2 regions of the Streptomyces sp. NBC_00286 genome follow, and region 2 is predicted to be linked to the other one. Evidence: predicted binding sites of a transcription regulator. Region 2 holds the regulator's gene; the other holds the start of a gene.
What was found. The regulator HspR, encoded in region 2, represses chaperone genes until heat shock. The targets are predictions, from matches to a motif close to TTGAGNNNNNNNNNCTCAA.
Positions count from the first base shown of each region.

Region 1: a site for HspR is predicted at 8,457-8,475, ahead of dnaK (molecular chaperone DnaK). Genes of this name have one in related genera too.

Region 1 is NZ_CP108054.1:5,286,459-5,298,709, reverse strand. Features, by position in the region: gene OHT21_RS24300 (CopG family transcriptional regulator) at 1-108, opposite strand, end outside; gene OHT21_RS24295 (hypothetical protein) at 451-702, opposite strand; gene OHT21_RS24290 (Uma2 family endonuclease) at 796-1,362, shown strand; gene OHT21_RS24285 (IS3 family transposase) at 1,523-1,732, opposite strand; gene OHT21_RS24280 (hypothetical protein) at 1,720-2,016, shown strand; gene OHT21_RS24275 (hypothetical protein) at 2,109-2,681, opposite strand; tRNA gene OHT21_RS24270 (tRNA-Ser) at 2,785-2,872, opposite strand; RNA gene ffs (signal recognition particle sRNA small type) at 2,944-3,042, shown strand; gene OHT21_RS24260 (DNA polymerase III subunit gamma and tau) at 3,136-5,514, shown strand; gene OHT21_RS24255 (hypothetical protein) at 5,571-6,089, shown strand; gene grpE (nucleotide exchange factor GrpE) at 6,005-6,478, opposite strand; gene dnaK (molecular chaperone DnaK) at 6,481-8,397, opposite strand; gene OHT21_RS24240 (copper resistance CopC/CopD family protein) at 8,644-10,566, opposite strand; partial or broken gene OHT21_RS44740 (SDR family oxidoreductase) at 10,721-11,492, opposite strand; gene OHT21_RS24225 (cupin domain-containing protein) at 11,489-11,980, opposite strand; gene OHT21_RS24220 (HhH-GPD-type base excision DNA repair protein) at 12,177-12,251, shown strand, end outside.
Region 2 is NZ_CP108054.1:4,725,284-4,742,415, reverse strand. Features, by position in the region: gene OHT21_RS21610 ((Fe-S)-binding protein) at 1-56, opposite strand, end outside; gene dnaK (molecular chaperone DnaK) at 679-2,556, shown strand; gene grpE (nucleotide exchange factor GrpE) at 2,553-3,260, shown strand; gene dnaJ (molecular chaperone DnaJ) at 3,336-4,532, shown strand; gene OHT21_RS21590 (heat shock protein transcriptional repressor HspR) at 4,540-4,989, shown strand; gene OHT21_RS21585 (helix-turn-helix domain-containing protein) at 5,111-5,551, shown strand; gene OHT21_RS21580 (IS630 family transposase) at 5,548-6,231, shown strand; gene OHT21_RS21575 (hypothetical protein) at 6,537-7,049, shown strand; gene OHT21_RS21570 (hypothetical protein) at 7,081-7,335, opposite strand; gene OHT21_RS21565 (helix-turn-helix domain-containing protein) at 7,740-8,192, shown strand; gene OHT21_RS21560 (hypothetical protein) at 8,237-8,608, shown strand; gene OHT21_RS21555 (dihydrofolate reductase family protein) at 8,593-9,159, opposite strand; gene OHT21_RS21550 (sugar ABC transporter substrate-binding protein) at 9,413-10,528, shown strand; gene OHT21_RS21545 (DUF397 domain-containing protein) at 10,547-10,729, opposite strand; gene OHT21_RS21540 (helix-turn-helix domain-containing protein) at 10,742-11,623, opposite strand; gene OHT21_RS21535 (ATP-binding protein) at 11,776-12,225, shown strand; gene OHT21_RS21530 (AAA family ATPase) at 12,299-13,621, shown strand; gene OHT21_RS21525 (RloB family protein) at 13,671-14,222, shown strand; gene OHT21_RS21520 (DUF1876 domain-containing protein) at 14,268-14,543, opposite strand; gene OHT21_RS21515 (transglutaminase family protein) at 14,608-15,450, opposite strand; gene OHT21_RS21510 (alpha-E domain-containing protein) at 15,458-16,390, opposite strand; gene OHT21_RS21505 (circularly permuted type 2 ATP-grasp protein) at 16,447-17,132, opposite strand, start outside.

The sequences.
Region 1 (12,251 bases), 560 kb from region 2:
AAGCGCCTCGGCGACGTACGCCGACAGGCCCCGCTCCGCCGCCTCCCCGCGGATCTCGTCCAGGAGATCCGCGGGGATCGTCACCGTCACCTTCTTGGTAGTCGCCATACAACAGACCATACTCTTGGTGTTGCCACCCTTACCAGGGCCCGACGACGAACTGAGGACGACCGACTGAGACGGAACCCGAGACGGACAACGTCGAAGGGCCCCACCGCGAACAGTGGGGCCCTTCGACATCGTGCCCGGTGAGGCACTGGCGGAGGATACGAGATTCGAACTCGTGAGGGGTTGCCCCCAACACGCTTTCCAAATGTTCGTCTGGGGGTTCGGCAACGCTCGGGGCGTCCTGACCTGCGGCGAGGCGTGGGGCTGGATGGTGCGCGGACGGCCCTGGACGGAGGTGAAAGCAACCAGAACTGCAACCAGCGGACAGCGGGTTCCCACTGGTCAGAGAGCTTGTGGCGTCGTCAGCACGATCGCGAGCCGGGAGCCACGCGACCTGCTGGGCGCCGAGGTGCACTTCGGAGCCGACCTGGCCGTATTCGTCACGACCACGCGCTTCAGCGGCCCCTCCGAGAGGTTGTGCTGCGGAACGGAATCCTCGCCGGGCACCGAGGTCACCTCGGACTGTGGAACAACGGGACCGCCCTGCCGTCCCTGAGCGAGGTGAACGGCCGTGGACAGGGCGACTTCCGTCACGTAGCAGGCTGGAAGCGGGCACCTGGGAAGACCGGTGGCTCGTTGCGTCCGGCCCGTACGATGGCGGTACCCCGTGATGGGCGTGGAGGCGCGATGAGCACGATGTATCCGGAGTACGCGCAGTGGTTGAGCCAGGTGCGACGTTCGATGAAGTTGCCCAAGGCGGTCAAGCTGCTGTTCGATCAGGGGCGCCTGTACATGTCGCCGGTGACGGAGGCGCACAGTGAGGCGGACGATTCGATTCGCTCCCAGCTGGCGGAGCAGCTGGGCGGGGAGTCCGGTCTGCACGTCACGCGTGACAAGGGAGTACTGCCAGAGCTGGACGGGTACACGCCCGAGCCCGATGTGCTGGTGGTGGACGCGGGCGCGCTCGGCCCGGGAGATGCGTTCGTCGATCAGAAGCATGTGCATTTCGTCGCGGAGAGCGTGTCCCGTTCGACGGTCGGGCAGGACTACGGGCGCAAGCTCAACCAGTACGCGGCGCGCGGGATTTCGACGTATCTGATCGTGGACGTGCTGACTGGGGAGTGCGTGCTCTACCAAGTGCCGAAAGGCGACGAATACACCTCGGCCGTGCCTTACCGCTTCGGTGAGGAGATCGGGTTCAGCCTGGCCGGGGTCGAGGTCACGGTGCGCACTGACTTCAAGAAGATCCGCTGAGGCTGCTCCCTCGGCCTTGGCAGCACGGCTCCGTGGCCCTGCCCGTGGTTCCGTATGCCCACCGGGACTGGCTACATCGCGGCGCACACCCATGAGTACGGCACGGGCAGGCACCCGATCTGTCAATCCCCTGGTTTCGTAGAGACCTCTCATATGCGGCCTAGCGCTTCTGGGCGCTCTTCTTGCGTGCTTCGGTGATGACCCGTTCGAACTCTTCCGGTGGCATCCCGCCGGCCGCGCTGAGCCTCCGTCTCGGGTTGTAGAACCCGGTGATCCAGGTCGCGATCTTCAACCGGGCCTCGGTCCGGGTGGCGAACCGGTGCCGGTGGATGTACTCGACCTTGATCTGCCGCGCCCGTGAAGGCAGCAACGCCCAAGCCGGGCGCCGCCAAGAAGGCCGCGAGCGAGACGCCCGCCCCTGTCGAGACCGCGCCTGCCGAGCCTGAGAAGACCGAGACGGCTCCCGTCGAGATCACACCTGAGACGTGGCGCGGCCACAAGGAGACCCCGGCTCAGGTGTGCGTGAAGGGCGTGGAGCAGCCGTTCGCCGCTCAGGCCGTGACGGGCTGCAGCATCAAGTTCCTCCAGTTCACTGACACGGAGGGCGAGCGCCAACGCATCCCCGCGAGCACGGTTGAGCGCGTCACCGTCTGACGTTCCACACCCAGCAGAGAGGGCGCCTCATCGAGGCGCCCTCTCGCATGGCTGGCCCTGCGCGCCGGCATTCGCTGACCAGCCAGGACGTCTCACGACAGCAACTCGTCCGAGCGCAGGCCCTCGGTGGGCACGCGGAGGATCGCGTGATCGCGGACAGTGTGGAAGTCCTTGCGCCCCGGTCCCCATGCGGTGATCGCCAGGGTGTCGTTCACGAACTCCTCGGACAGCGTCTTTGGCTTGCCCATCGGAGGCGTGGCGTAGCGCTGCAAGCGCGGGTCAAGGTACGGGTCCTCAGTCTCGTACTCCTCGGCCAGGTACGCGAACAGTGCGCGGAGGTTGCGCTGCACCGTGTTAGTGCCGTCGGTGTACCCGCCTTTGCCGTCCTGGCTCTTGGGTACGTCGTGCTCCTGGTAGTACCAGCGGAAGAAGCGGTTGAGCGTGGCGGTGTCGACCTCGGTGAAGCTGGTTACTTCCACACCCACCGCGTTGATCTGCGGCGATGACGTGAGCCAGTGGTGGAGCTGGACAGCCGCGTACTTGTAGGCGTTGATCGTCCGGCGCTGGAACGGACGGCCTTGCTTGTTCGTGGTCGTGCTGAGATGCAACTCAAGCTCTGCGATCAGCGACGTGCGTACGTCCTCAGCGCTCCTGACGCTGCGCATAGGCGCCAGGACAGTGAGCCGCAGCACGAGCCAGCACCGAGCAAAGAAGCCCCGATCCGCGTAATCGCAGATCAGGGCTACCTTGTCGTGCCCGGTGAGGCACTGGCGGAGGATACGAGATTCGAACTCGTGAGGGGTTGCCCCCAACACGCTTTCCAAGCGTGCGCCCTAGGCCTCTAGGCGAATCCTCCGCCGGAAACATTACAGGACTCCGGGGAGTGGTCGCGAACTCGTTCGTGCCGGTCAGATCCTGTACCCTGTGCGGAGCCCCTCACGCGGCGCTATCTGACTGAACTCCCCCAGGGCCGGAAGGCAGCAAGGGTAGGTTGGCTCTGGCGGGTGCGTGGGGGGCGCTTGCGTTCCGGGGGGAATCCAGAGGGTCCGTACGGGGCTGGCGACGGGGTTGTTCCGCGGGCGGTCCGGGTTGTCAGTGGGCGCCTATAACCTCGTATGCGTGTCGTCTCTCGCGCTGTACCGCCGTTATCGCCCGGAGTCGTTCGCCGAGGTCATCGGGCAGGAGCATGTCACCGACCCGTTGCAGCAGGCGCTGCGGAACAACCGGGTCAATCACGCGTACCTGTTCAGCGGGCCGCGCGGCTGCGGAAAGACGACCAGTGCGCGCATCCTGGCCCGCTGTCTGAACTGCGAGCAGGGGCCGACGCCCACGCCCTGCGGGGAGTGCCAGTCCTGCCAGGACCTGGCCAGGAACGGGCCGGGGTCCATCGACGTCATCGAGATCGACGCCGCCTCGCACGGCGGTGTGGACGATGCCCGTGACCTGCGGGAAAAGGCCTTCTTCGGGCCGGCCAGCAGCCGGTACAAGATCTACATCATCGACGAGGCGCACATGGTCACCTCGGCGGGCTTCAACGCCCTGCTGAAGGTGGTCGAGGAGCCGCCGGAGCACCTCAAGTTCATCTTCGCCACGACCGAGCCCGAGAAGGTCATCGGGACCATCCGGTCGCGGACGCATCACTACCCGTTCCGGCTCGTGCCGCCGGGGACCCTGAGGGAGTATCTGGCCGAGGTCTGCGGGCGTGAGGGCGTTTCCGTCGAGGACGGGGTCCTTCCGCTTGTCGTGCGGGCCGGGGCCGGGTCCGTACGTGACTCCATGTCCGTCATGGATCAGCTGCTGGCCGCGGTCGGTGCGGACGGTGTGACGTATGCCATGGCGACCTCGCTGCTGGGGTATACGGACGGGTCCTTGCTGGACTCCGTCGTCGAGGCCTTCGCGGCGGGGGATGGGGCCGCTGCCTTCGAGGTCGTGGACCAGATCATCGAAGGGGGCAACGATCCGCGGCGGTTCGTCGCCGATCTGCTGGAGCGGCTCAGGGACCTGGTGATTCTGGCGGCGGTGCCCGATGCCGCGGAGAAGGGGCTCATCGATGCTCCCTCCGATGTGGTGGAGCGGATGCAGGCCCAGGCCGGGGTTTTCGGTGCGGCCGAGCTGAGCCGGGCCGCCGACATCGTCAATGACGGGCTTACGGAGATGAGGGGGGCCACCGCGCCCCGGCTTCAGCTCGAGTTGATCTGTGCACGGGTGCTGCTGCCCGCGGCGTACGGCGATGAGCGGTCCGTCATGGCTCGGCTCGACCGGTTGGAGCGGGGGGTCAACTTCACGGGGGCGGGGGCCGGGCCTGCCATGGGGTACGTGCCTGGGCCCGACGTGCATGGGGGTGCGGTTCACGGGAGTGCGCAGGGCGGCTCGGCGGCGGTGCCAGCTGGTGCGCAGGGGAGCGGGCCGGAGGCGGCTCGGGCGGCGGTGCGGGGGACGGGGGCTTCGGGATCCGGGGCCGGTGCGGGTGCGGTTGCCGGTGCAGGTCGGGCGGCTGGAAGGGCGCAGGAAGCGGGGGCCGGGTCGGCGGCTCAGGGCGGCGCCGCCGCCCAGCCTCCAGCCGCGCCCGCAGCTCCGTCCCCTCAGAAACCGCCCGCTCAAGCACCGCCCGCTCAGGCACCGACGGGCGCTCCCCCGGGCGCATCCCCGGGCGCTTCCTCCACCGGGCAAGCGCCCGGTGCCTGGCCCACCGCGACGGCCGCGGGCAGCGGTCGGCGTCCCGGTGGGTGGCCGACGGCGGCGCCCGCGGGCGGGGGGCAGGCTCCGGCCGCGTCGTCGCAGACCCCCACGGCTCCGCCGTCTACGGGTCGGCCCGCGCCATCCGCCCCTGCGGGCCCATCCGGTCCTTCCGCCCCTTCCGCACCGGCGGCTTCCGTGAGCGGCGGGCCCGACCCCCGCATGCTGTGGCCGAACATCCTTGAGGCGGTGAAGAACCGGCGCCGTTTCACGTGGATCCTGCTCAGTCAGAACGCGCAGGTCGCGGGCTTCGACGGTACGACGCTCCAGCTCGGCTTCGTCAACGCGGGGGCGCGCGACAACTTCCTGAGCAGCGGCAGTGAGGAGGTGTTGCGCCAGGCGTTGGCCGAGCAGTTCCAGGTGCAGTGGAAGGTCGAGGCGATCGTCGATGCGTCGGGGGGTTCAGCGGCAGCACCTCCGACTGCCGGGCCCGGCACCGGCGGGGGCTACGCGTCTGCCGGGGGCTACGGCTCCTCAGGCCCCGCCAATCCACCCGCGTCCAGGCCCTCCGCACCACAGCAACCCGCTGCCCCGACGCCCGGGCCGAACGCAGCTCAGGCTCCGGCCACACCCGCTCCGGCCCCCGCCGCATCGACGACGCCTCCGCCGCGCCCCTCGGCTCCGGAGCCGCCACCTGTCTCCCCGGAGGACGACACCCCGGAGGACGACGATCCCGACCTCGACGAGTCGGCGTTGTCGGGGCATGAGTTGATCGTTCGGGAGCTGGGAGCGACGGTGGTGGAGGAGTTCTCGAACGAGTAGCGAGTAGCCAGGAGCGAGTAGTAGGCAGGCGCAAGCTGTCGGAGGAGGTGACTTCGATGGCTCGGCTGGTTGTCGCCGGTGAGGACGTCGTGGTTCGCCCGACCGGGCTGGAGAGGCTTCTTGGCCTGCGCCAAGAGGTCCGGATACCGCTGGCGGCCGTCAACGACGTACGGATCGAGCGGGACTGGTGGCGCGCGCTGCGTGGCCGGCGGCGCCACGGCCGGTCGAGTCCCGGCCGCTACTGCCTGGGCGAGTGGCAGCACACGCAGGGCCGGGACTACGTCGCGGTACGCGCGAACAGTCCTGCGGTCCTCGTCGACCTGCGGCCCTCCGCGCCCTACGCCCGCCTCGCCGTCTCCGTACCCGACCCCGAGCCTGTCGCCGAGGCGATCCGACAGCGCCGGGACGAGCACGCCAGGAACCAGCCGGGGGCGGCCCCGACAGCGCAATCACCGGGCCAGGCACCACCGGCGCAACCGCACACCCGAGGTCACCGTTCAGGATTCCCCGGCCCCACGACAGGTCCCGTCACCTCCACAAAGGCGGGCCGCAGCAGGCGGTCGCCGACGCGGTAGCCGGGCCGGAGGATCTCCGTGCAGGTCAGGTCGGCCGCGTCCGGGGAGACGTGGTGCCGGGCCGCTTCGTGGCGCGTGGGGTCGAAGGGTTCGCCCTCCTCCCCGAAGGACTCCAGGCCCAGCGAACCGAGTTGGGTCTCCAGCGTTTCGGCGATGTCCTTCAGGCCGGGTGTCAGGGGCTCGTACTTGCGCGTGCGGTCGACGGCGTCCAGTACGGGCAGGAGGGCACGCAGGACGTTGGCCGCCGCGATCTGACGTACGGCCAACCGGTCCCTGCGTACCCGCTTGCGGTAGTTGTCGTACTCGGCCTTCACTCGCTGGAGGTCGGCGGTGCGCTCCTCCAGCAGGCGCTCCAGTTCCTCCTGCGTCCGCGGCCGGGTTCGGTTCATCGTCAGCCTGCCCGTGAACTGTCGCCTGCCCGTGAGCTGTCGCCCGTCCGTGAGCTGTCGCCCGTCCGTGAGCTGTCGTCGTCGACGATCTCGGCGTCCACCACCTCGTCGTCCCCGCCGGCACCGGACTGCCCAGCCTGGCCCGCCTGTTCGCTGCCCGCGCGCGACTGCTCGTACATCGCGGTGCCGATCTTCTGGGCGGCCGTCGCCGCCTTCTCCATCGACTGCCGGATGGCCGCGGTGTCCTCGCCCTTGAGCTGCTCCTTCAGGTCCGCGAGCGCGGCCTCGGTCTCGCTCCGCGCGTCGGCCGGGATCTTCACGTCGCTGTCTTCGTGATCCTTGATGAGCCGCTCTGTCTGGTAGACGAGCTGCTCCGCCTGGTTACGGGTCTCGGCGGCCTCGCGGCGCCTGCGGTCCTCCTCCGCGTGCCGTTCGGCCTCGCGGACCATGCGGTCGATGTCGTCCTTCGGAAGCGCGGAGCCACCGGTGACGGTCATCTTCTGCTCCTTGCCCGTACCGAGGTCCTTCGCGGAGACGTGCATGATGCCGTTGGCATCGATGTCGAAGGCGACCTCGATCTGCGGCACACCACGCGGCGCGGGCGCGATGCCCATCAGCTCGAACATGCCGAGCTTCTTGTTGTACGCCGCGATCTCCCGCTCGCCCTGGAAGACCTGCACGGTCACGGACGGCTGGTTGTCCTCCGCCGTCGTGAAGATCTCCGAACGACGCGTCGGGATCGTCGTGTTGCGCTCGATGAGCTTGGTCATGATGCCGCCCTTGGTCTCGATGCCGAGGGACAGCGGTGTGACATCCAGCAGCAGTACGTCCTTGACCTCGCCCTTGAGCACACCGGCCTGGAGTGAGGCACCGACGGCCACGACCTCGTCCGGGTTGACGCCCTTGTGCGGCTCCTTGCCGGTCAGCTCCTTGACCAGCGAGGTCACCGCGGGCATCCGGGTCGAACCGCCCACCAGGATCACGTGGTCGATGTCGGACAGCTTGATCCCGGCGTCCTTGACCGCCTGGTGGAAGGGACCCTTGCAGCGGTCGAGCAGATCACTGGTCAGCTGCTCGAACTGGGCGCGCGTCAGCTTCTCGTCAAGGTGCAGGGGGCCCTCCGCGGAGGCCGTGATGTACGGCAGGTTGATGTTGGTCTCCGACGAGCTGGACAGCTCGATCTTCGCCTTCTCCGCCGCCTCGCGCAGCCGCTGCACGGCCATCTTGTCCTTGGACAGGTCCACGCCGTACGCGTTCTTGAACTGCTTGACCAGGTGGTCGACGATCCGCTGGTCCCAGTCGTCACCGCCGAGATGCGTGTCACCGTTCGTGGCCTTCACCTCGATGACGCCCTCGCCCATCTCAAGGAGCGACACGTCGAAAGTTCCGCCCCCGAGGTCGAAGACCAGGACCGTCTGGTCGTTCTCCTTGTCCAGTCCGTACGCGAGGGCCGCGGCCGTCGGCTCGTTGATGATCCGCAGGACGTTGAGACCGGCGATCTCACCGGCTTCCTTGGTCGCCTGGCGCTGGGTGTCGTCGAAGTACGCGGGTACGGTGATCACCGCGTCCGTCACGTCCTCGCCCAGGTACGCCTCGGCGTCGCGCTTGAGCTTCTGCAGGACACGTGCGGAGATCTCCTGCGGGGTGTAGCGCTTCCCGTCGATGCTCCCCTTGTCGGGGAAACGCCACGCATGGTCCCCCATGTGCCGCTTGACGGACCGCGCGGTGCGCTCGACGTTCGTCACCGCCTGGCGCTTGGCGATCTCGCCGACCAGCACCTCGTTGCTCTTGGCGAACGCCACGACCGACGGGGTCGTCCTGGCGCCCTCCGTGTTCGTGATGACGGTGGGCTCGCCGCCCTCGAGGACCGAGACCACCGAGTTCGTCGTCCCAAGGTCGATACCAACCGAACGCGCCATCTCTCCCTCCTCTTTGCCCTGCAAATGGCGCTTGCATGCCTCACCTGCTGTGATAAAACTTGAGCTTCCTCTTGTCAAGGTGAGGGACGCACTCGGCGGACACTGCAGGTGCGTTGTGGCTGGTCGCTCCCCCACTCTCGGCTTCGCTCGAGCGGGGCCCCCATCGCGGTGGAGCCGCATATGTCACAGCCCCGCGCCCCTGAGCGGCCTGCGGCCTCCTCGCGGAACCACCGAACTTCGGCAGGCTCAGGGCGAGATCTGTACCTTCTTCGACACCGTCACCTGGTCGATGTCCGACGTGCGGATCGTGGCCTTCATGGTCCAGGTGCCGGGGAGGGGGAGGTTGAGGGAGTTGGTGGCCCAGTAGCCGCCCTGGTCGGTGAGTTCGGCGTCGATGGGGCCGATCTTCTCGGTGGGCAGGGTGAAGGTGAGGCGGAGTTCGGGGACCGTGGCGATGACTCCGTCGGAGCGGATGACCACCGCTTGGACCGTGTTCTCGTTGACGCGACCCGGCTCCAGAACGATCTGGACCTTGCCCTTGCCGTTCGGAGTGCCGACGTCGAAGGGGATCAGGGTCATCGAGGTCGTGGGCTGACCGGCCGGCGCCGTAGACGTGGCCGGGGTCTCGGTCGCGGCCCGGCCCGGCTGGGTGCCGGTGAGAACCGTCGTGAGCAGCAACACCACGACGCCTACGACGACTTCGGCCAGCACGGAACGGCGCAGGGCCTGGTGCGGGGGCGGGGTCGCGGCGTGTTCGCCGCCTTCGCCGATGTCGACGGATTTGCCGGGCTCATCGCGGCCGTCGTGCTCCTCAAGCCCCTCGGCCTTGCCGGTCTCGTCACCCGCGCCCCCACCCCCTGTACTCGTACTCGCCGCCCCCACCGTCTCCAACTCCCGCACCCGCACCGGCTCTTGAGCCGCGACCAGCCCCGCCGTCCAGCGCCGCGAGTACGCCGCCGCCCCCAGCAGCAGCACCACCGCAACCACCTTTGCGGCCAGGATCCGCCCGTACGACGTACCGGTGAGCGCTTCCCACGAACCGAGCCCCCGCCACGATTGGTAGACACCCGTGATCACCAGGACCACCACGGACGCGAAAGCGAGCCGCGAGAAACGGGCCACCGACGCCGCCGAAGGCAGGGTCTCGTCCCGGCGCAGCGTGGTGAGCAGCGCCGCGAGGCCGCCCATCCACACCGCCATCGCGAGCAGATGCAGTACGGAGGAGACGATCGCCACGGGAACCTGGATCCCCGCGGACGCGTGCTCGGCGGCAGCCCAGGTGACCGCCAGCGCCACGGCGAGCACCCCGCCCGAGACGACGACGGCGAGCTTCGGCCGCTCGTCCACAAGCACGTCCGTCCGATCGTCCGCCCGCTCGGCCGTCCGCACGTCCGCCCGTGACGCATCACGCGCACCCCCCAGTCGTACGAGAAAGACCCCCGCCAACCCCACCAGCACCAGCCTCGCCAGCAGCGCCCACCCCGGCCTGCCACTCAGCGTGTCCTTGAGGAGGGAGAGGTCGAGGAGGGTCGCGGGGCCGGTTCCGCGGGCGTACGGGCCGCGGAGGAACAACAGCGCGACGGTGGACAGGAGCAGGGTCCACCAGGCGAGGCGGAAGAGTTTCCGGAGGGGGCGTACGGCGGGCGGGCGGCAAGCGAGGACGAAGGTGGCCGCGCCGATGAGCAGCGCGCCGGCGGTGTACGCGGCGTATCGGGCCAGGTCGTAGAGCAGACCGGAGGCGGGGTCCACGGCGGGCTCGGCGGAGGCGTTCGCGGTGGTCGCCGAGGGTGCGCCGACCGAGAACGTGAACGCGCCCGAGATCGGGTGGCTGTCCGCCGAGACCACCCGCCAGGCCACGGTGAACGTGCCCTCAGGCAGATCGTTCTGGAGCCGTACTCGCACGGTGTCGGAGCCGCCGGCGTGCTCGGTGGCGCCCGCGTTCATGCGCACGTTGTCGGGGCTGAGGACCCGGATCGAGTCGTCGGCGATACCGACCGACTCGGTGAAGGTCATGGTGACGTGTTTCGGGGCGGTCTTGAGGACGGTTCCCTCGCGTGGATTGGTGTCACGCACGTAGGCGTGCGCGGACGCGGTTCCGGCACCGCCCAGCAGGAGCAGGGTGCCCAGCATCAGGACGAGGGCCACCGCCCGTCGCGGCGCCGCCACCATCCGCGGTATTCGGCCCACGTTGCCTCTTCCTCTCCCTGTACCCGCTGCGTATCAGCCCCCGGATGGGGATACGAATGTACGCAGCACCGTGCTCACCTCCGAGCCCCGCGCGCCCCCGGCTGTCCTCACGGCACCCGCGCGCCCCCGCCCGACCTCACCACGTAGGTCGCGCCGACACCCCGCCATCCACGACCAGATCGTGGCCCGTGATCCACGAGGCCATCGGGGAGGCCAGGAACACGCAGGCGTCGCCGACGTCCTCCGGGCGGCCCAACCGGCCGGTGGGGACGGCCTGTTGCCAGCGCCGTACGCCGTCCGGCCAGGCCTCCGCAGGACCTTCGCGGTCGATCAAGCGTCTCTGGAACTCTAAGGATCCTGGGTCATCGCGTGGCCCCGAGGGGTGGAAGCGGCGACGAGCACGGACTGATCCGGGCCGATCCTTGGGCAGAGCCCGCATGCGGCGTCACTGGCGGTGACGCATCGCCGACATCTGGACTGTGGCCGACCCGCTCGGGCCGGACACACCCTGGGATTGCCGCCCCGCCGGACGCTGGACCGGTCACCACGGCGAAGCCGCAGTGCCGGTGGCGGGGACCGCGCGCATGTCGAGCACGCGGCGGGTATGCCAGGTGCAACCACGGGCGGCTCATGAGGTTACGACCAGATCATCACGCCGCCTCCCGCACCAGACGGTGGCACCCGGCCTCGACGGTCAGCTCGGCATGCAGGGCGACCGCGCTGCCGCCCGCGTCCTCGATGAGCCCGACGACCTCGCGGGCCCCTTCCGCGTCCGTACGGTAGTGAACGGCCACCGCCGCCCCCGCCTCGGCGAACCGCAACGCGATCCCCCGCCCGATGCCGCCGGAAGCCCCGGTCACCAGCGCAACCTGCCCGTCAAGCAGCCCGCTCCCAGCCGACCCACTCACGGCCGGCTCAGCGCGGAGATCCGCGCCGCCTCCGCCGGGTACCGCGCGGTCAACTCGGCCGCGTCCCCGTGCTCGTAACCTCCATAGGTGAACCCGGGCGCCATCGTGCACCCGAAGAACGACCAGGCGCCGCCCGCCACGACCCGCGCGCCCATCCAGGTCCCCGCGGGCACCGTGAACTGCACGTACTGCCCACCGAGCACATCGGGACCGAGGACGACGGTGCGGGACGTACCGTCCGGGTCGAGCAGCAGCATCTCCAGCGGATCACCGAGATAGAAGTGCCACACCTCATCGGTGGGAAGCCGGTGCATCGCCGAGAAATCCCCAGGCTCCGAGGTCAGCAGCACAACGATCGAGGTCCCCTCGGGCCGCCCGTCCGCCCGCTCGGGCCCGGCCCAGAGCTCCCGGAACCGCCCGCCTTCCTTGGGGATCGGCTCCAACTGATAGTGATCGACGAGGTCTTCGGGAGTGATATCACTGGCCATCCTCCGACCCTAAGGGGCCGCAGGCACCGCAGCACCCAACGACCGAACGCCCGGTCCACGTCGGCGACTTGGCGAGCCCGGAGCAGCGGTTGCACGCCCTGGGGTACTGGCGGGACCGGTGAGCGTGGTGTTCAGCGAGTGTGGAGGGCTGGCCGCCGGGCGGGCGTGAAGAGGTGCATGGGGCGATGCTCGAAGTATGGACGTGACCCTTCACCTCGCTCAGCAGCCCGAAGCCGACGAACTCCTCGGGCGCAGTCCGCTGGCCGCGCTG
Region 2 (17,132 bases):
AGGGCGACGCCGACTGTCATGAGGACCATCGACACGACGATCGCGGCGAGTTGCATTTCGGGGCTCCTCGGGCCTGCGAGGGGTCTTCGAGCTTGGCTCGAAGGTCATTACTAAGCGGTAACTTATGCGGTCCGTCTGAGACTACCCATATCTTCCGCCGCACTGTAGCCAGGTGCGCGGTGATCTGTGTCGCTGAGGGTCGCCTCAGCGCTCCGCCGGTGCGCTCCGCTCGGTTGTGCGGGGCGCCTACGGTGTGGGTGGGTTCGGTTCGTCGGCGACTGCGGGTCCGTCGTGGCTGGTCGCTCCCCACTCTCGGCTCCGCTCGAGCGGAGCCCCATCGCGGCGGGGCCATGTATGCCACGGCCCCGCGCCCCTGCGGTCCGTGGGTGGTCGGGCTGTGGGCAAGTACGGGTACTTGGTGGCTGGCGGCTCCAGTGACGCGCCCTTCAGGGGCGCGGGGCTGTATCAATGTGCGGCTCCGCCGCGTGGGCGCGACCAGCCACACTCGACCCGCACCCGCCCAACCGCCGGAGGCACCCGCCCCGTAGGCGAAAAACCGGCTCCTGAAGGTAAGGTTCCTATAAAAGTTGAGCCGGGCAGACTCAGCCCTTTTGACCCAGCGGTCAGCGTCGTGCACACTTGAGCCTGTTCCACTCAAGTCAGCTGGAGGAATCAACCATGGCACGTGCGGTCGGCATCGACCTGGGCACGACTAACTCCGTCGTCAGCGTTCTGGAGGGCGGTGAGCCCACCGTCATCACCAACGCCGAGGGCGCCAGGACCACGCCGTCCGTCGTCGCCTTCGCCAAGAACGGTGAGGTGCTCGTCGGCGAGGTCGCCAAGCGCCAGGCGGTCACCAACGTAGACCGGACCATCCGCTCCGTGAAGCGGCACATGGGTACGGACTGGAAGATCGAGCTCGACAACAAGCCCTTCAACCCCCAGCAGATCTCCGCGTTCATCCTGCAGAAGCTGAAGCGGGACGCGGAGTCGTACCTGGGCGAGAAGGTCACGGACGCGGTCATCACCGTCCCGGCGTACTTCAACGACTCGGAGCGCCAGGCCACCAAGGAGGCCGGCGAGATCGCGGGCCTGAACGTCCTGCGGATCGTGAACGAGCCGACGGCAGCCGCCCTGGCCTACGGCCTCGACAAGGACGACCAGACGATCCTCGTCTTCGACCTCGGTGGCGGCACCTTCGACGTCTCGCTGCTCGAGATCGGCGACGGCGTCGTCGAGGTGAAGGCCACGAACGGCGACAACCACCTCGGTGGTGACGACTGGGACCAGCGTGTCGTCGACTACCTGGTGAAGCAGTTCGCCAGCGGTCACGGCGTGGACCTGGGCAAGGACAAGATGGCCCTCCAGCGCCTGCGTGAGGCCGCGGAGAAGGCCAAGATCGAGCTGTCGTCCTCCACGGAGACCTCGATCAACCTGCCCTACATCACGGCGTCCGCCGAGGGCCCGCTGCACCTGGACGAGAAGCTCACCCGCGCCCAGTTCCAGCAGCTGACGGCCGACCTTCTGGAGCGCTGCAAGACGCCGTTCCACAACGTCATCAAGGACGCCGGCATCCAGCTCAGCGAGATCGACCACGTCGTTCTCGTCGGTGGCTCCACCCGTATGCCCGCCGTCGCCGAGCTCGTCAAGGAGCTGACCGCCGGCCAGGACGCCAACAAGGGTGTGAACCCGGACGAGGTCGTCGCCATCGGCGCCGCGCTCCAGGCCGGTGTCCTCAAGGGCGAGGTCAAGGACGTACTGCTCCTCGACGTGACCCCGCTGTCCCTCGGTATCGAGACCAAGGGAGGGATCATGACGAAGCTCATCGAGCGGAACACGACGATCCCGACCAAGCGCTCGGAGATCTTCACCACCGCCGAGGACAACCAGCCGTCCGTCCAGATCCAGGTCTACCAGGGCGAGCGCGAGATCGCGGCGTACAACAAGAAGCTCGGGATGTTCGAGCTGACCGGTCTGCCGCCGGCCCCGCGCGGTGTCCCGCAGATCGAGGTCTCCTTCGACATCGACGCCAACGGCATCATGCACGTCACGGCCAAGGACCTTGGCACGGGCAAGGAGCAGAAGATGACCGTCACCGGCGGCTCCTCGCTGCCGAAGGACGAGGTCGACCGGATGCGCCAGGAGGCCGAGCAGTACGCGGACGAGGACCACAAGCGCCGCGAGGCCGCCGAGTCCCGTAACCAGGGCGAGCAGCTCGTCTACCAGACGGAGAAGTTCCTCAAGGACAACGAGGACAAGGTCCCCGGCGAGGTCAAGACCGAGGTCGAGACCGCCGTCGAGGAGCTGAAGACCGCGCTCAAGGGCGAGGACACCGCCGAGATCCGTACGGCCACCGAGAAGGTCGCCGCGGTCTCGCAGAAGGTGGGCCAGGCCATGTACGCCGACGCTCAGGGCGCGCAGGCCGCGGGCGGTCCGGGCGGTCCTGAGGGTGCCGCCGAGGGTGGCGCGCAGGCCAAGGCCGGCGGCTCCGAAGATGACGTGGTCGACGCCGAGATCGTCGACGACGAGAAGGACCGGAAGGGTGGTGCCGCGTGACGGAGGAGACCCCGGGCTTCGACGAGCAGCAGCCGCAGCAGGCGCAGCCTCAGCAGCAGCCCGACGTCCCTTCCGGCGCCACCTCTGATGACGCGGAGCCGAAGGCCGCCCCTCAGGAGGGGGCGGCCCCGGCCGGGGACGCGGCAGCAGCCCAGCAGGCAGCCCAGCAGACGGCGGCTCTGACGGCGCAGCTGGACCAGGTGCGTACGGCGCTCGGTGAGCGCACGGCGGACCTCCAGCGGCTCCAGGCGGAGTACCAGAACTACCGCCGCCGGGTCGAGCGGGACCGGATCCAGGTCAAGGAGATCGCCATCGCGAACCTCCTGACCGAGCTCCTGCCCGTACTCGACGACATCGGGCGCGCGCGGGATCACGGCGAACTGGTCGGCGGCTTCAAGTCGGTGGCCGAGTCGCTGGAGACCGTCGCGGCGAAGCTGGGCCTCCAGCAGTTCGGCAAGGAGGGCGAGCCCTTCGACCCGACGATCCACGAGGCCCTGATGCACAGTTACGCCCCGGACGTCACGGAGACGACGTGCGTGGCGATTCTGCAGCCGGGGTATCGCTTCGGCGAGCGCACCATCCGCCCCGCGCGGGTGGCGGTCGCCGAGCCGCAGCCGGGCGCGCAGACCGTCAAGGCCGACGAGGCGGAATCCTCGCAGTCGCCGGCCGAGGACAAGGAGAACGGTGGCCCGGACGAGGGCTGACGTCGGCGCCGTACGGGGCGTACGAATGAACGTACGGACCGTACGGCGCGTGAGATGGAAGGAGGGACGTCGAGGATGAGCACCAAGGACTTCATCGAGAAGGACTACTACAAGGTCCTCGGCGTCCCCAAAGACGCCACCGAGGCCGAGATCAAGAAGGCGTACCGGAAGCTCGCTCGCGAGTACCACCCGGACGCCAACAAGGGGAACGACAAGGCCGAGGAGCGCTTCAAGGAGATCTCCGAGGCGAACGACATCCTCGGGGACCCCAAGAAGCGCAAGGAGTACGACGAGGCGCGCACCCTCTTCGGCAACGGCGGCTTCAGGCCGGGCCCCGGCGCGGGCGCCGGCGGCACGTTCAACTTCGACCTGGGCGACCTCTTCGGAGGCGCACCCGGCCAGGGCGGGGCGGGCGGCGCCGGCGGCGGATTCGGCGGCGGCCTCGGTGACGTCTTCGGGGGCCTGTTCAACCGGGGCGGCGCCACGGGCACCGGCACGCGTACGCAGCCCAGGCGCGGCCAGGACATCGAGTCCGAGGTCACGCTGAGTTTCACGGAGGCGGTGGACGGCGCGACCGTTCCGCTGCGGATGTCCTCCCAGTCACCCTGCAAGGCCTGTTCCGGCACCGGCGACGCGAACGGCACACCGCGCGTGTGCTCGACGTGCGTCGGCACGGGTCAGGTGGCGCGCGGTTCGGGCGGCGGTTTCTCGCTCACCGACCCGTGCCCCGACTGCAAGGGCCGCGGTCTGCTCGCGGAGACCCCCTGCGAGATCTGCAAGGGCAGCGGCCGCGCCAAGTCCTCGCGCACGATGCAGGTACGGATCCCCGCGGGCGTCAGCGACGGCCAGCGGATCCGGCTGCGCGGCAAGGGCGCTCCGGGCGAACGGGGCGGTCCTGCGGGCGACTTGTACGTCATCGTGCATGTGGGAGCCCACCCGGTCTTCGGCCGCAGGGGCGACAACCTCACGGTGACGGTGCCGGTGACGTTCGCCGAGGCGGCGCTGGGCGGGGAGGTCCGGGTGCCCACCCTGGGCGGGCCGCCGGTCACCCTGAAACTGCCGCCGGGCACGCCCAACGGGCGGACGATGCGCGCCCGCGGCAAGGGCGCGGTCCGTAAGGACGGCACCCGCGGGGACCTGCTGGTCACCGTCGAGGTCGTGGTCCCCAAGGATGTGTCGGGCAAGGCGCGTGACGCGCTCGAGGCGTACCGCGAGGCGACCGCGGGCGAGGATCCGCGGGCCGAGCTGTTCCAGGCGGCGAAGGGAGCATGAGGAGACCATGGATGGCCGTCGACGCAACCCGTACGAGCTGACCGAGGAAACCCCGGTGTACGTCATCTCGGTGGCGGCCCAGCTCTCCGGTCTGCACCCCCAGACCCTGCGCCAGTACGACCGCCTCGGCCTGGTCTCCCCCGACCGCACGGCCGGGCGGGGCCGGCGCTACTCGGCCCGCGACATCGAACTGCTGCGCACGGTCCAGCAGTTGTCGCAGGACGAGGGCATCAACCTGGCCGGCATCAAGCGCATCATCGAACTGGAGAACCAGGTCGCCGCGCTGCAGGCCCGCGTAGCGGAAATGCAGGCGGCCCTGGACGGCGCCGCCGCGGCGATGCAGCAGCGAGAGGCCGCGGTCCACGCCTCGTACCGCCGCGACCTGGTCCCGTACCAGGACGTCCAGCAGACGAGCGCGCTGGTGGTCTGGCGCCCGAAGCGCCAGCAGTCGGACTAGTAGACTGTCGCGACTAAGTGTCGTTCTGGTTGGTGGAGTTGGGGTCGGGCAGGCTTCGCTTGATGCTTCCGTTCGGCCGGGCAGGGGTGCCGTGTCCTCGCAGAAGAAGTATCCGGTTGTCTTGAGTGCCGAAGACCGTCGGGCGTTGGAGCGTGTGACGACGACGGGGGTCCGCAGCGCGTCGATGATCAGGCGGGCGCGGGTGCTGCTCGCGTTGGACACCTCGGCCGGCGAGGTCGCTCCGCGGGCGGTGATCGCGGAGCGGGTCGGGGTCTCGTGCGATTCGGTCCGCCTGATCTCGAAGCGGTACGCGGAGACCGGCGGCGATGTGTGGGCCACGGTCGGCCGGAAGGAACGCGCACTGCCGCCGGTGCCCTCCCCGGTGACCGGCGAGGTCGAGGCAAGGCTGATTGCGCTGGCCTGCTCGAAGCCGCCCAAAGGACACGCCCGCTGGTCGCTGCGCCTGCTGGAGAAGCACGTCGCGCTGGCCGAGGACATCCCGGATCTGGACCACTCCACGATCGGGCGGGTCTTAAAAAAACGGAACTGCGCCCTCACGTGAAGAAGTGCTGGACCATCCCGCCCGCTGCGAATGCGGCCTTCGCCGCGGCGATGGAGGATGTCCTGGCGGTCTACCACCGGCCCTTCGACCCGACGCGCCCGGTGGTGTGCATGGACGAGAAACCGTACCAGTTGCTCGGCCACGTCCGTGATCCGCTTCCCGCGCGGCCGGGCCGTGACCGCCGCGAGGACAACGAGTACGTCCGCTCGGGGACCTGCTCGATCTTCTGCTGGGTCGAGCCGCTGCGCGGATGGCGACGCGTGGACGCGCAGCCCCGCCGGACCAGGGTCGACTGGGCGCACCAGGTCGAGCACCTGCTGACCGTGGACTACCCCGACGCCGCCACGGTCGTGCTGGTGATGGACAACCTCAACACCCACACCACCGCCTCGCTCTACGAGGCGTTCGACCCGGCAAAGGCCTTCGCGCTGACCCAGCGCCTGGAGATCCACCACACCCCCAAACACGGGTCCTGGCTCAACATCGCCGAGATCGAGCTCTCCGCGCTCACCCGCCAGTGCCTGGACCGCCGCCTCGACGACCTCGCCGTACTCAACGCCGAACTTGCTGCCTGGCAGCAACAGACCAACAGCAACCAGCGCCAAGTCGACTGGCAGTTCACCACCGACGACGCACGCGTGAAACTACGCCACCTCTACCCAACCACACAGCGAAATTAAGCCGCGACAATCTACTAGGTCCTGTCTCTCCGATCTTCGCGGATCAGCGCGCGGCGTCTGGTGCGGTGCATCGGTGTGCGGCCGCATCGCCCTCGTACTGGACGTACTTGGGTGAGGCGGCCGTGCGGCGAGGTGCCGTGCCAGGCGTCGTGTGCCCGCGAAGATCGGGGAGACAGGGCCTAGGGGACCAGGGACAGCGCAACTGCCTTGACGGGCCCGGAGGTTGAACCTCCGGGCCCGTTCCCGTTCGCATGCTGCGATCATCTGTCCGACTACTGGAATCACTGGGGGAATGGAGCTTTCCCATGGCCATGGTGGGGCTGTTCTGGATCGCCGAGGGCGATGTGTATGTGGGGGCGAAGCCGTCCGGGCTCGCCCCGGGGGTGCGGCTGACGCCGGAGGGGGTCGTGGCCCTGGGTGACCGGCAGTCGGGACTGTGGCCGTGGGACGACGTCCGGACCCTGACGGTCGTGGACGTACCGGTGAAGTCCCTCAGGCGCCAGGCGGGCGCTCTGCTGGAGATGGCGCTGACGGTGGGTGGCCTGGGCTCGGACGAGGCGCCCACGATGACCGTATCGATCGAAACGGTCGACAAGGACGCCGAGTTGACGGCGTACGCGGCGGCCGCCTGGTACTCCCAGGAGGAGTACGACCTCTCGCTGGCGGTCCTGTCCCACCTGACGGCGGGCGAGGCCACCCTGCGGGCGACGTTGGCCGCCATGGCCCAGTGGGGGCGTGCACAGGAGGACGGGTCGCCTCGGGCGGCGGAGCGGGAGGGGCTGCTGCGGGAGTGGATCGAGGTGAGCCGGCTTCCGTAAGCGGCCTCGCATCAACTCCCGCATCGCGGGCCTACCGCCCCGCCGCCTGCCACAGCGTCACCGCCAAGGCGATGCAGGACGTGAGGGCGGCCAGGGACGGCAGGGGCCAGCGGGCGCGTTCCAGGGCTTCGAGGCGGGTCTCGTGTTCGTCGAGGGTCTTGTCCGTCTGGTCGGCGCGCTGGAGCAGGAGGGCCAGGTCGCCACGGGTGGTGGCGAAGCCGACGTCGACCGAGCGGCGCAGGCGTTCCAGCTCCAGCGCGACCTCGTCGGCTTCAGTCGTCGTCATGGTCGGCCTCCGTCCCGGCGTCCTCGCGCAGCAGCCTGTCCGTACGAAACGCTGTGCGCTTGGCATCGGTCATCGTGGTCGCTCCTCTCTCCTCGTCTCCTCGGCCTTCGCCGCTCTTCTGCGTTCTTGTGTTCTTCTGCGCTCTTCTCCGGTCTTCGTCGCTCCGAGTGTGGGAACATATGTTCGATGACGAAGAGCGAGCGAATAGACTCGCATGGTGCGAGCGCGTACGCAAGTGACTACCCTCCGTGGAGGTGGGTGCGATGGTGACGCTCCAGGCCGTACATCAACTGCCGCTGGCACCAGGGCGGTTGCCGAATCTCCACAGTTACGCGCGAGCGCGCGCACACCTTGGTGCGAGGGCGATCGGTACGTTGTCCGCGCGACGAGGGGAGAGCGGACATATGCGTTCCAGCTCACGGGCCGATGCCCGTACAGATCGCAGATACCGGGCCGAGGGGCTCGAGGAATTCGCCGGCTGGATCGAGGATCTGCTGCGCGGCCGTGGCTACGACATCGACAGCCCGCGGGGCGGCGGTCGTTCGAAGCTCGCCGACGATGCCGGGGTGCATCGGGCCGCCGTGAGCCGGCTGTTGCAGCGTCAGTCCATGCCGGACCTGGAGACGATGCGGCGTATCGCGGCCGTACTGGGCGTCCCGCTGCGCGAGATGCTCATCCGCTCCGGCCGGCTGTCGGAGGACGACCTGCCGGTCGTCGCGGGCGGCGAGCCCCCCGTGCCGGGGGCCGCTCATGCGGAGCTGAGCCCCGAGGAGGCGGCTCGCAGGATGGGTGTTCCGCCCGAACTGCGGGAGCTGTTCGCCAAGGTGGCGCGGCAGTTCCTGCCGGAGGGCGCCTGACGGGAGAGCCGAGGGAGTGGCGCGAGCGAGCCGAGGGGTACGGCATGGGGAATCCGGGCGGCGACGGCCGCGGTGACGAGGCGGAACGCGTCTCCAGGCTGGTGGGCGAACTGCTCATCGGGCTCGGCGAGAAGCTCCGGGCGGCCGGCCCGGAGGGCGTACGCGTACTCACGGAGGACGAACTCCAACGGCACCAGCTGAACTGGTTCCGCGCCGGCTGGCACGAACACGCCCGCGCGACCGAACAGCCGGGCTCCGGCGCCTGTCCCGAGCCCGGCCCCAACTCCCGTACCGACGACGACGTCCGGCGCCAGCACCCCGACAGCGAGCACTGCCCGCCCCCGCCGGCCCGACTCCTCCGCTTCCCGGAACGCCCTCCGGAAGGTCCCTCGGACGACGGTCAGGGCCGCTCGTAACGCAGCAGCACCACCCCGTTGCCGAAGGTGTGGGTGTCGGCGAGGCGGAGGTGGGTGGTGGCGTCCGATTCCGGGAAGAGGGGGCGTCCGCGGCCCAGGATGACCGGGGTGACGTAGAGCCAGTACTCGTCGATCAGGTCATGCCGCCGGAACTCCGCGGCGAGCTCCGCGCCGCCGACCCCGAGGTCTCCGCCGGGCTGCTCCTTGAGGGCCCTGACCTCCTCGGGTACGACCTCCGGCACGACGGTCGTGTTCCCTTCGGCGGGACCGGGGGGAAGCGTGCGGGAGTACACGATCTTCGGCATGTCCCGGTAGATGGCCGCGAACTCCCGCTGCGTCTCCGGAGCCGAGGGGTCCTGGTCGGCGGTCGGCCAGAAGTCGGACATCAGCTCGTACACGACCCGCCCGAACAGGAAGCCGCCCATCGGCTTGATGCGCTCGTTGTGGTGGCGGTGCACTTCCTCGTCGACCAGATGCCAGTCGATCTCGCGGTTCGGGCCCTCGAAGAAGCCGTCGAGGGACACGGCCATAGCGAGTGTGATTTTGCGCATCGGGACTCCCGGGCTTGCAGATGGTGAACGGGGTGGCGAGCGGGCGGGTGAACTGCCGATAGACAGGCCATCACGCGTACTTCATCGCTGCACGCCGGTCCTCCAGATACTCACCTCTGTGTCTTCACAACGACCACGCAGCGTGCTGTTGCGATCTCGTTAACCAGAATTCCTTGACGCTTTGGATACGTGGGCGTTGGCTTTTTGTCACCTGGGTCGCAAATCTGCGCTCTCGTTCGGAAGGCACCATTAAGTGAACAACCGTATGCGTCGTATCGCCATAACTCTGGCCGTGTCCACCCTGACTCTCTCGCTCGCCTCGTGTGGAGTGCTCGACAGCGATACGGAGGGCGCGTCGGCCGAGCCGACCAAGGGCGACGACATCACGGTGGGCCTGCTGCTGCCGGAGAAGGCGAACCAGCGCTACGAGCAGTTCGACCACCCCATCATCAAGAAGACGGTCGACGAGCTGACCAAGGGCAAGGGCAGGGTCGAGTACGCCAATGCCGACGGGGACGCCGACGAGCAGAAGCAGCAGCTCCAGCAGATGATCGACGACAAGGTCGACGTGGTGCTCCTGGACGCGGTGGACGCCAAGGACATCGCGGACGGCGTACAGAAGGCGAAGGACGCGGACATCCCCGTCATCGCGTACGACCGGCTGGCGCAGGGCCCCATCGACGCGTACATCTCCTTCGACAGCCAGCAGGTCGGGGAGGTGCAGGGCCGGGCGCTCGCCGAGGCCCTGGACGGCGGCAGGGCCGAGAAGATCGTCATGATGAACGGCGCGCTCACCGACCCGAACGCGGCCCAGTTCAAGAAGGCCGCCCTCGCCGAACTCAGCGACAAGGTGACCATCGCCAAGCAGTACGACACCAAGGACTGGAAGCCGTCGAACGCGCGGGCCAACATGATGGCCGCGATCTCCTCCATCGGCGCCGAGAACATCGACGGCGTGTACTCCGCCAACGACGGCATGGCAGGCGGCATCGTCTCCGCCCTGAAGGCGGCCGGCGTCACCGACCTGCCGCCGATCACCGGCCAGGACGCGGAACTCGAGGCGGTGCAGCGGATCGTCTCCGGCGAGCAGTACATGAGCGTCTACAAGCCCTACCCCGAAGAGGCCGAAACGGCCGCCGAACTGGCCGTCGCCCGAGCCCACGGCTGGGACATCGAGTTCGACGCCCTCACCCGCGACAAGGTCGACAGCCCGACGACCAAGGACATCCCGGCCCACCTGGTCCTCGTCTCCCCCCTGACGAAGGACAACATCCAGGACACGGTCATCGACGACGGCATCTACAAGGTCTCGGACATCTGCACTGCGAAGTACGAGGCGGCTTGCGAGGAGATCGGCCTGAAGAAGTAGGGGTTCTGGAGCGGTACTTCAGCGCTCGCCCTTGAGGTGCCGGAGGAGTGCGGCGAGGGGGGCGGGTCCGGTGGCCAGTACGGTGCTGGGTTCGTCGCTCTCGCGTAGGCGGAGGGTTCCGTCGGGGGCGAGGGCGACGTTGACGCACTCGCCCTGCGGGCCGCCGCTGAACGTCGACTTCTGCCAGTCGAGCTCGGACATCTTGGCTTCCCCCTAAAGCGTGTAGAGAAGGTGCTGGATGAGGGCCAGCGAGTCCTTCACTGAGTGTGCTTCCGGGGCCAACGATACGTCGATGGGGGCGAGGGCGTTCTCGATGAGCCGGTCGAACATCTCGCTGTACTGCTGAAGGTGGGCCTGCTCGCTCAAATAGCGTGCGCCGCTGGGCTGTTCCAGGACCACCGTGCTCAGCTGCGGGGCGCTGGGGATGATGTGAACGAAGTTCCCGCTCAACGCGGCGTGCGCCTGCGAGCTGAATGGATAGATCTGGATCGTGATGTGAGGTAGGCGAGCCAGTTCGACCAGCCGCAGCAACTGTTCGCGCACCACATCAGGGCCGCCGAATCGCATGTGGAGTGCCGCTTCGTGGATCACGGCGTGCACGGTGGGCGGGTTCTCCTGTGTGAGGAGGCGCTGCCGTTCCATGCGGAACTTCAGCGCCTCCTCGATGTTCTCAAAGCCCAGTTTCGGACTGTTGAAGATGGCTTGTGTGTACGCGGAGGTCTGGAACAGCCCCGGAATGAACAGCGATTGGTGCATCCGTAGCGCCACCGCGTTCGCCTCGAGTTCGGCCAGACTGAGTGCGCCCGGTTCCATGGGCCGCTTGTACGCGTTCCACCAGCCCTTGCCCGTTGCCTCCGACAGGGCAACCAGGGCGTCGACATAGGTCTTATCTGTGCATCCATAGATGCGGCACAGCTCGCGGAGCCGCTCGGTCAGAATGGTCGTCTTCGCGGTCTCGATCTGGCTCAACTGGGCGCGGCCCATGCCGATCCGTGCGGCGGCCTCACCAGCGCTCAACCCTGCTTGTTCGCGCAGTTGTTTGAGCTCGGCACCGAGTCGTCGCTGACGCTCGCTGATGGTGGTGCGCAATCCCACGGGCTACTCCTCGTCCGGTCTACCAAAGTCTCTCCAGGGCAAGGGAGTTCGTCCACCGACCTGAGCGAATAGCTTGAACAATTTAAACCATCTCCTCTACCGTGTGTGCCGCACCAACCACTCTCCGGAATCGCGACGGGAGTCGATCCCCCATGGAAGCAGCCCGCAGGGCATCGCACCTGCCTGCCCAACTCACGTACGACTACAGCCTCTTCGCCCCCGGCGACGCCACCGCACCCAAGGTCTGCCGGGACTTCGTGCGCGCCGTACTCCTCACCCTCGACCGCGAACCCCTGGTGCTGCCCGCGGCCCTCTGCACCTCGGAGCTCGTCACGAACGTCCACCTCCACAGCAAGGGCTCCACCATGCTCCGCTTCCAGCTCACCCCCGCCCGGCTCCGGATCGGCGTGTACGACGAGAGCCGCGACCCTCCGGTCACACCCGTGGCGGAGGCGACCGCCTGCTGGGGCCGCGGCCTCGCGCTGGTCGCCGAGGTGGCCGACGCGTGGGGTGTGGCGGGCGACCGGGCGGGGCGGTATGCGAAGGGGGTTTGGTTCGAGCTCGGCAGCGAGTCGGGGCGTACGCTGGTGCTGGACGCGTAGTCGCGTGATTTTTCTGCACGGCAGGGCATGAAACCCCTGAAGGGAGGTGATTCGCGTGCTCCTAAGTTTTCGTGTGACCAACCACCGATCGATCAGGGATGAGCAGCAGCTCGGTCTCACCCCCGTGTACGACGCGGACCGACCCGAGGGCACGGACTGGCAGGCAGTGCCAGTCGTCGCGCTCTTCGGCGCGAACGCCTCGGGCAAGTCCAATGTCGTCGACGCGCTGCGATTCATGGCGCGTATGGTGCGGGCGTCCCACCGGGATGCCGAACCCGGCGGGGGAATCGAGCGGTACCCCTTCGCGCTGGACCAGGAGGGCCTCACCGAACCTTCTTGGTATGTGGTGGACCTGCTTCTACGGGGGGTCCGGCATACGTACGGCTTCAGCGTGGACTCCGAGCAGGTCCTTGACGAGTGGCTCTACAGCTACCCGCGGGGACGCAGGAGGAAGGTCTTCCACCGCACGGGAGACGAGATCGAGTTCGGAGACAAGGCGCCCAAGCGCGAGCTGGACGTGATCAAGAACATCACCGAGCCGAACGCCCTGTTCATCTCGGTCGCCGCACGCTCCAAGCAGGAGGCGGTTCAGCCCGTATACACATGGTTCTCCGGTTCCGTGCTCTTCCGCGCGGGTGGTGCTCGCCCCTACGGCGTCAGCCCCGCGAGCATGAAACTCCTGGAGGACCCGGAGCGGGCCCCGGCCGTCGTCGAACTGCTGCGCGCCGCCGACCTGGGCATCGAGAACGCCGGTGTGGAACGTGTCGAGGTCATGGAGGACTACCTTCCCGTGACTCGGCGCCTTCGCGAGACGCTGCGCCGGGGCGGTGACGGTCAGGCGACACTCTTCGGGGACGAGATGCCTGCGGCCTCGCGTGGCGCGGTCAAGGAGGTGTCCCGTGTCTGGGTGGAGCAACGGGGGCGCAACGGTGCCGTTCGGCTCGACCTGCGTGACCAGTCGGAAGGCACCCGCATCATCCTCGATTACGCCGGCCCCGTGCTCAAGGCGATCGAGCGGGGCGGGCTGCTGGTGGTCGACGAGGTGGACGCCAGCTTGCACCCACGGCTGACGGCTCATCTGATCAGGCTCTTCCAGGAACCCGAAACCAATCCACGAGGCGCCCAGCTCCTGCTGACCACACACGACGCGAGCCTGCTCGGACGCAGTGGCGGAGAGGACATCCTGAAGCGTGACCAGGTGTGGTTCGTGGAGAAGGACGAGCACGGTGAGACGACGCTGTTCCCCCTCTCCGACTTCAGGCCACGCCAGGAGGAGAACCGGGAGCGCCGCTACCTGGGCGGCAGCTACGGCGCGGTCCCGTTTCTGAACGACGAGCGATTCACGGCCGCGGTAGTGGCACGGGGGGACAGGGATGACGAGAACGCGGAAACCTAGCGGCCGGCGGCGCCCTTCGTTCGACACGGATCTGTCCCGCTCCCAAGGAGTGCGCGAGGCACGTAAGCGGCTGCTCGTGGTGTGCGGGGCCCTGGTGACCGAGAGCGCCTACCTGCGTGGCCTCAGGGCACACGCCGCGAACCCGGCCGTCGCTCTGCGCGTGGTGGAGCGCCCATGTGCTCCGACGCAGCTCGTCTCGTACACGGCGGACTTACGCGATCGATCGCCGGGTGATTTCGACGAGGCATGGTATGTCTTCGACATTGACGAATTCCGGGATGTGCCCCGTGCCGTGTCAGACGCGATCCGGCGAGATGTCAAGGTCGCCGTGTCCAATCCGTGCTTCGAGCTATGGCTGTTGCTCCACTTCACGGATCACGGCGCGTACGCCGAGTCGTACGCCAGGCTGCTGCCGCACCTCACCAAGCATCTGCCGCGGTACGACAAGGCACGCCTCGACTTTCGTCATTTCGCCGACGGCCGGCACGACGCGGTCCGAAGGGCGAAGACGCTGTCTCCGGAGGGCAAGGAGCACGAAGTAAACCCGTCGAGCGGCGTCTGGCGCCTGGCGGAAGAGGTGGCCGGACCGCCACGCGGCTGAGGCGCGCGGCGGTCCCGGATGGGGGCGGATTTCGCCGCGTGGAGGTCACGCGGTCAATGGATGTGACGTACGGCCCGAGGCCTCGTCGATCTCGTCATGGGCCTTGGTCAGGAGTTTCATGGCCAGTTCGTTCAGGGCCCTGGCTCCTGCCACCTCTTCGCCCACCCTCGGCTGGTTGGAGTCGGAGGGGTGGCGTTTGGCGTAGCCGTGGGCTCGTACCTCGCTTCCGTCGCGGAGTCGTACGAGGGCGGCGGCGCGGGTGCGCTGGTCGTCCTCGTCGAATTCCAGCTCCACGTGCCATCCGACAGCCGTGTGCGTCATCGCGATCACCTCCGGAGACGGCCGACTACAGCTACCACCAACAGGATCCGCCCGCCCGCCCCTCCTACGCCACCCGCGTGAACTCCACCGTCACCTCCGGTGGCCCACCGGCCACTCCCCGGTACACCCCCTTGTGCGGCGTCACGTCGTCGTAGTCGCGGCCCCGGCCCACGACCACATGGGACTCGTCGACGCGGACGCGGTTGGTGGGGTCGTAGCCGGTCCAGTCGCCCGCCCAGTACTCGACCCAGGCGTGGCTCTGGCCTTCGACGGGGCGGTGCAGTTCAGCGTCGCGCTCGGGGTGCAGGTAGCCGGAGACATAGCGGGTCGGCAGGCCGAGCGCACGCAGCAGCCCCGCCGTCAGGTGCGCGATGTCCTGGCAGACGCCCGCGCCCTGCTCCCAGGCCTCCGCGGCGGCGGTGTTCACCCCGGTGGAGCCCGGGATGTACCTGACGTGGTCGGCGACCATGGACGACACCGCCACCGCCGTCTCATGCGGATCCAGGCCGGCCGCGGCGGCACGGGCCCGCTCGACGAGTGCGTCGGGCATGGTCGTACGGGAGGTCGGCGCCGCGTACTCCAACAGGCGGGACTTCGCGACCAGTTCGGCCACCTCCGCCCAGGTCGGCGCCGCCGACAGCCCGCTCGGCGGGGCCGTCTCCACCAGGCTCACCGCCGTGATCGTCAGGTCCGCGTGCGGTTCCATCAGGTCGAAGCCGGTGACCTGGGTGCCCCAGTAGTCCCAGTACGACCAGGTCGGCGTGGACGGGTTCACCAGCACGCGGGCGTCCAGCGTGGTCTGGGTCGGGAGCGTCAGCGGCGTCATGCGGACCTCGTTGTGGGAGGAGACCGCGGCCTGGGCGTACGACACCTTCGTGGTGTGCCGGATGCGGAGTCTGCGCGTCATGGCGTGCTCACGCTCCTTCCTGGGCCCACTCGACGGGCCCCTGGTACGGGAAGAACTTCTCCGCGACGGCCTCGGCGGAAGCCATGCAGGACGTCTGCAACTCCCTCAGCAGGGACGGGAGTACGTCTTCGAGAGCGGTCGAGTCCTGGTACTCGAGCCGCGTACGCATCCGGCCGATCGGCCGCCGCGCCGGATCCTGGCGCGGACGCCCCAGCGCCGCCAGACACTCCTCCGCCGTGGTCAGGGCGTGCAGTACCGAACGCGGGAACTCCCGGTCCATGATGAGGAATTCGGCCACGCGGGCGGTGTCCCCGAAGCCGCCGTACACGCGCGCGTACGCCTCGTCCGCCCCGCTCGCACTCAGCAGCGTCGGCCAGTCCGGCGCGTGGGGAGCGTCCAGCACGCGTACGGACAGCAACCGTACGGTCATGTCCACCCGCTCCAGGCTCCGGCCGAGCACCACGAAACGCCAGCTGTCGTCGCGGCTCATCGTCGAGTCGGCCAGGCCGAAGAAGAGGGCGGCCCGGCGGCGTACGAGTTCCAGATAGGCGTACGGGCCGGTGCGGCGGGCTGCCATGCGCTGGTCGGCGAGGGCGTGCCAGGTGGAGTTGAGGCACTCCCACATCTCGGAGGAGACGGCCTCGCGGGCGCTGCGGGCATTGAGGCGGGCCGCGCCCAGCGCACCCTCGATCGAGCAGGTGGAACGGGCGTCGAAGGCCAGCTGGTCAAGGACCTGCTGCATGTCGACGCGCGTGTCCCCCGCGTCGACGCCGAGGATCGCATACAGCGAGCGGCAGGCCACGTCCTCGTCCCGCCAGGGGTCCTCAAGCAGCCGGTGCAGATACGCGTCGAGGATGCGGCCGGTGGCGTCCGCCCGCTCGACGTACCGGCCCGTCCAGGTCAGTGCTTCGGCGATGCGGGAGAGGATCACGTCATTCACGGCCGAACCTCCTCGATCAGTGTTCGCGCCGTCCGGGGGTGTCCGGTGCGAGGTCGTCACTGCTGTTGCGCCCCTTCCTGCGGGACGAGGCGTTCCCCGTCGGGGCCGAGCTGGCGCGGGGCGACGTCCGGTACGGCGCCGGGCTCCTCCGGAAGCGGCCCGCCGGCCGGACCCTCCGCGAGCACCCAGGTGTCCTTGGAGCCGCCGCCCTGGCTGGAGTTGACGATGAGGTTGCCCTCCTGGAGCGCCACCCGGGTGAGCCCGCCGGGCAGCACCCACACGTCGCTGCCGTCGTTCACGGCGAACGGCCGCAGATCGATGTGGCGCGGCGCCATCCGCTCGCCCGCGAGGGTCGGCGAGGTGGACAGGGCGACGGGACGCTGAGCGATCCAGCCGCGCGGATCGGCGATGACCTCTTTGCGTACGCGATCCAGCGTGGCCTTGTCCGCGTGGGGACCGATGACGATGCCCTGCCCGCCCGCCCCGTCGACGGGCTTCACCACCAGTTGGTGGAGCTGGTCGAGGACGGCCTCCAACTGCCCTGGCTCCTCGGGGCGAAACGATTCGACATTGGGGATGACAGGTTCCTCGGCGAGGTAGTACCGGATGAGGTCGGGGACGTACGTATACAGCAGCTTGTCGTCCGCGATGCCGTTGCCGACGGCGTTCGCGAGTGTGACGTTCCCCGCTTGGGCGGCGCTCATGATGCCGGGGCAGCCGATGACGGAGTCGGGGCGGAAGT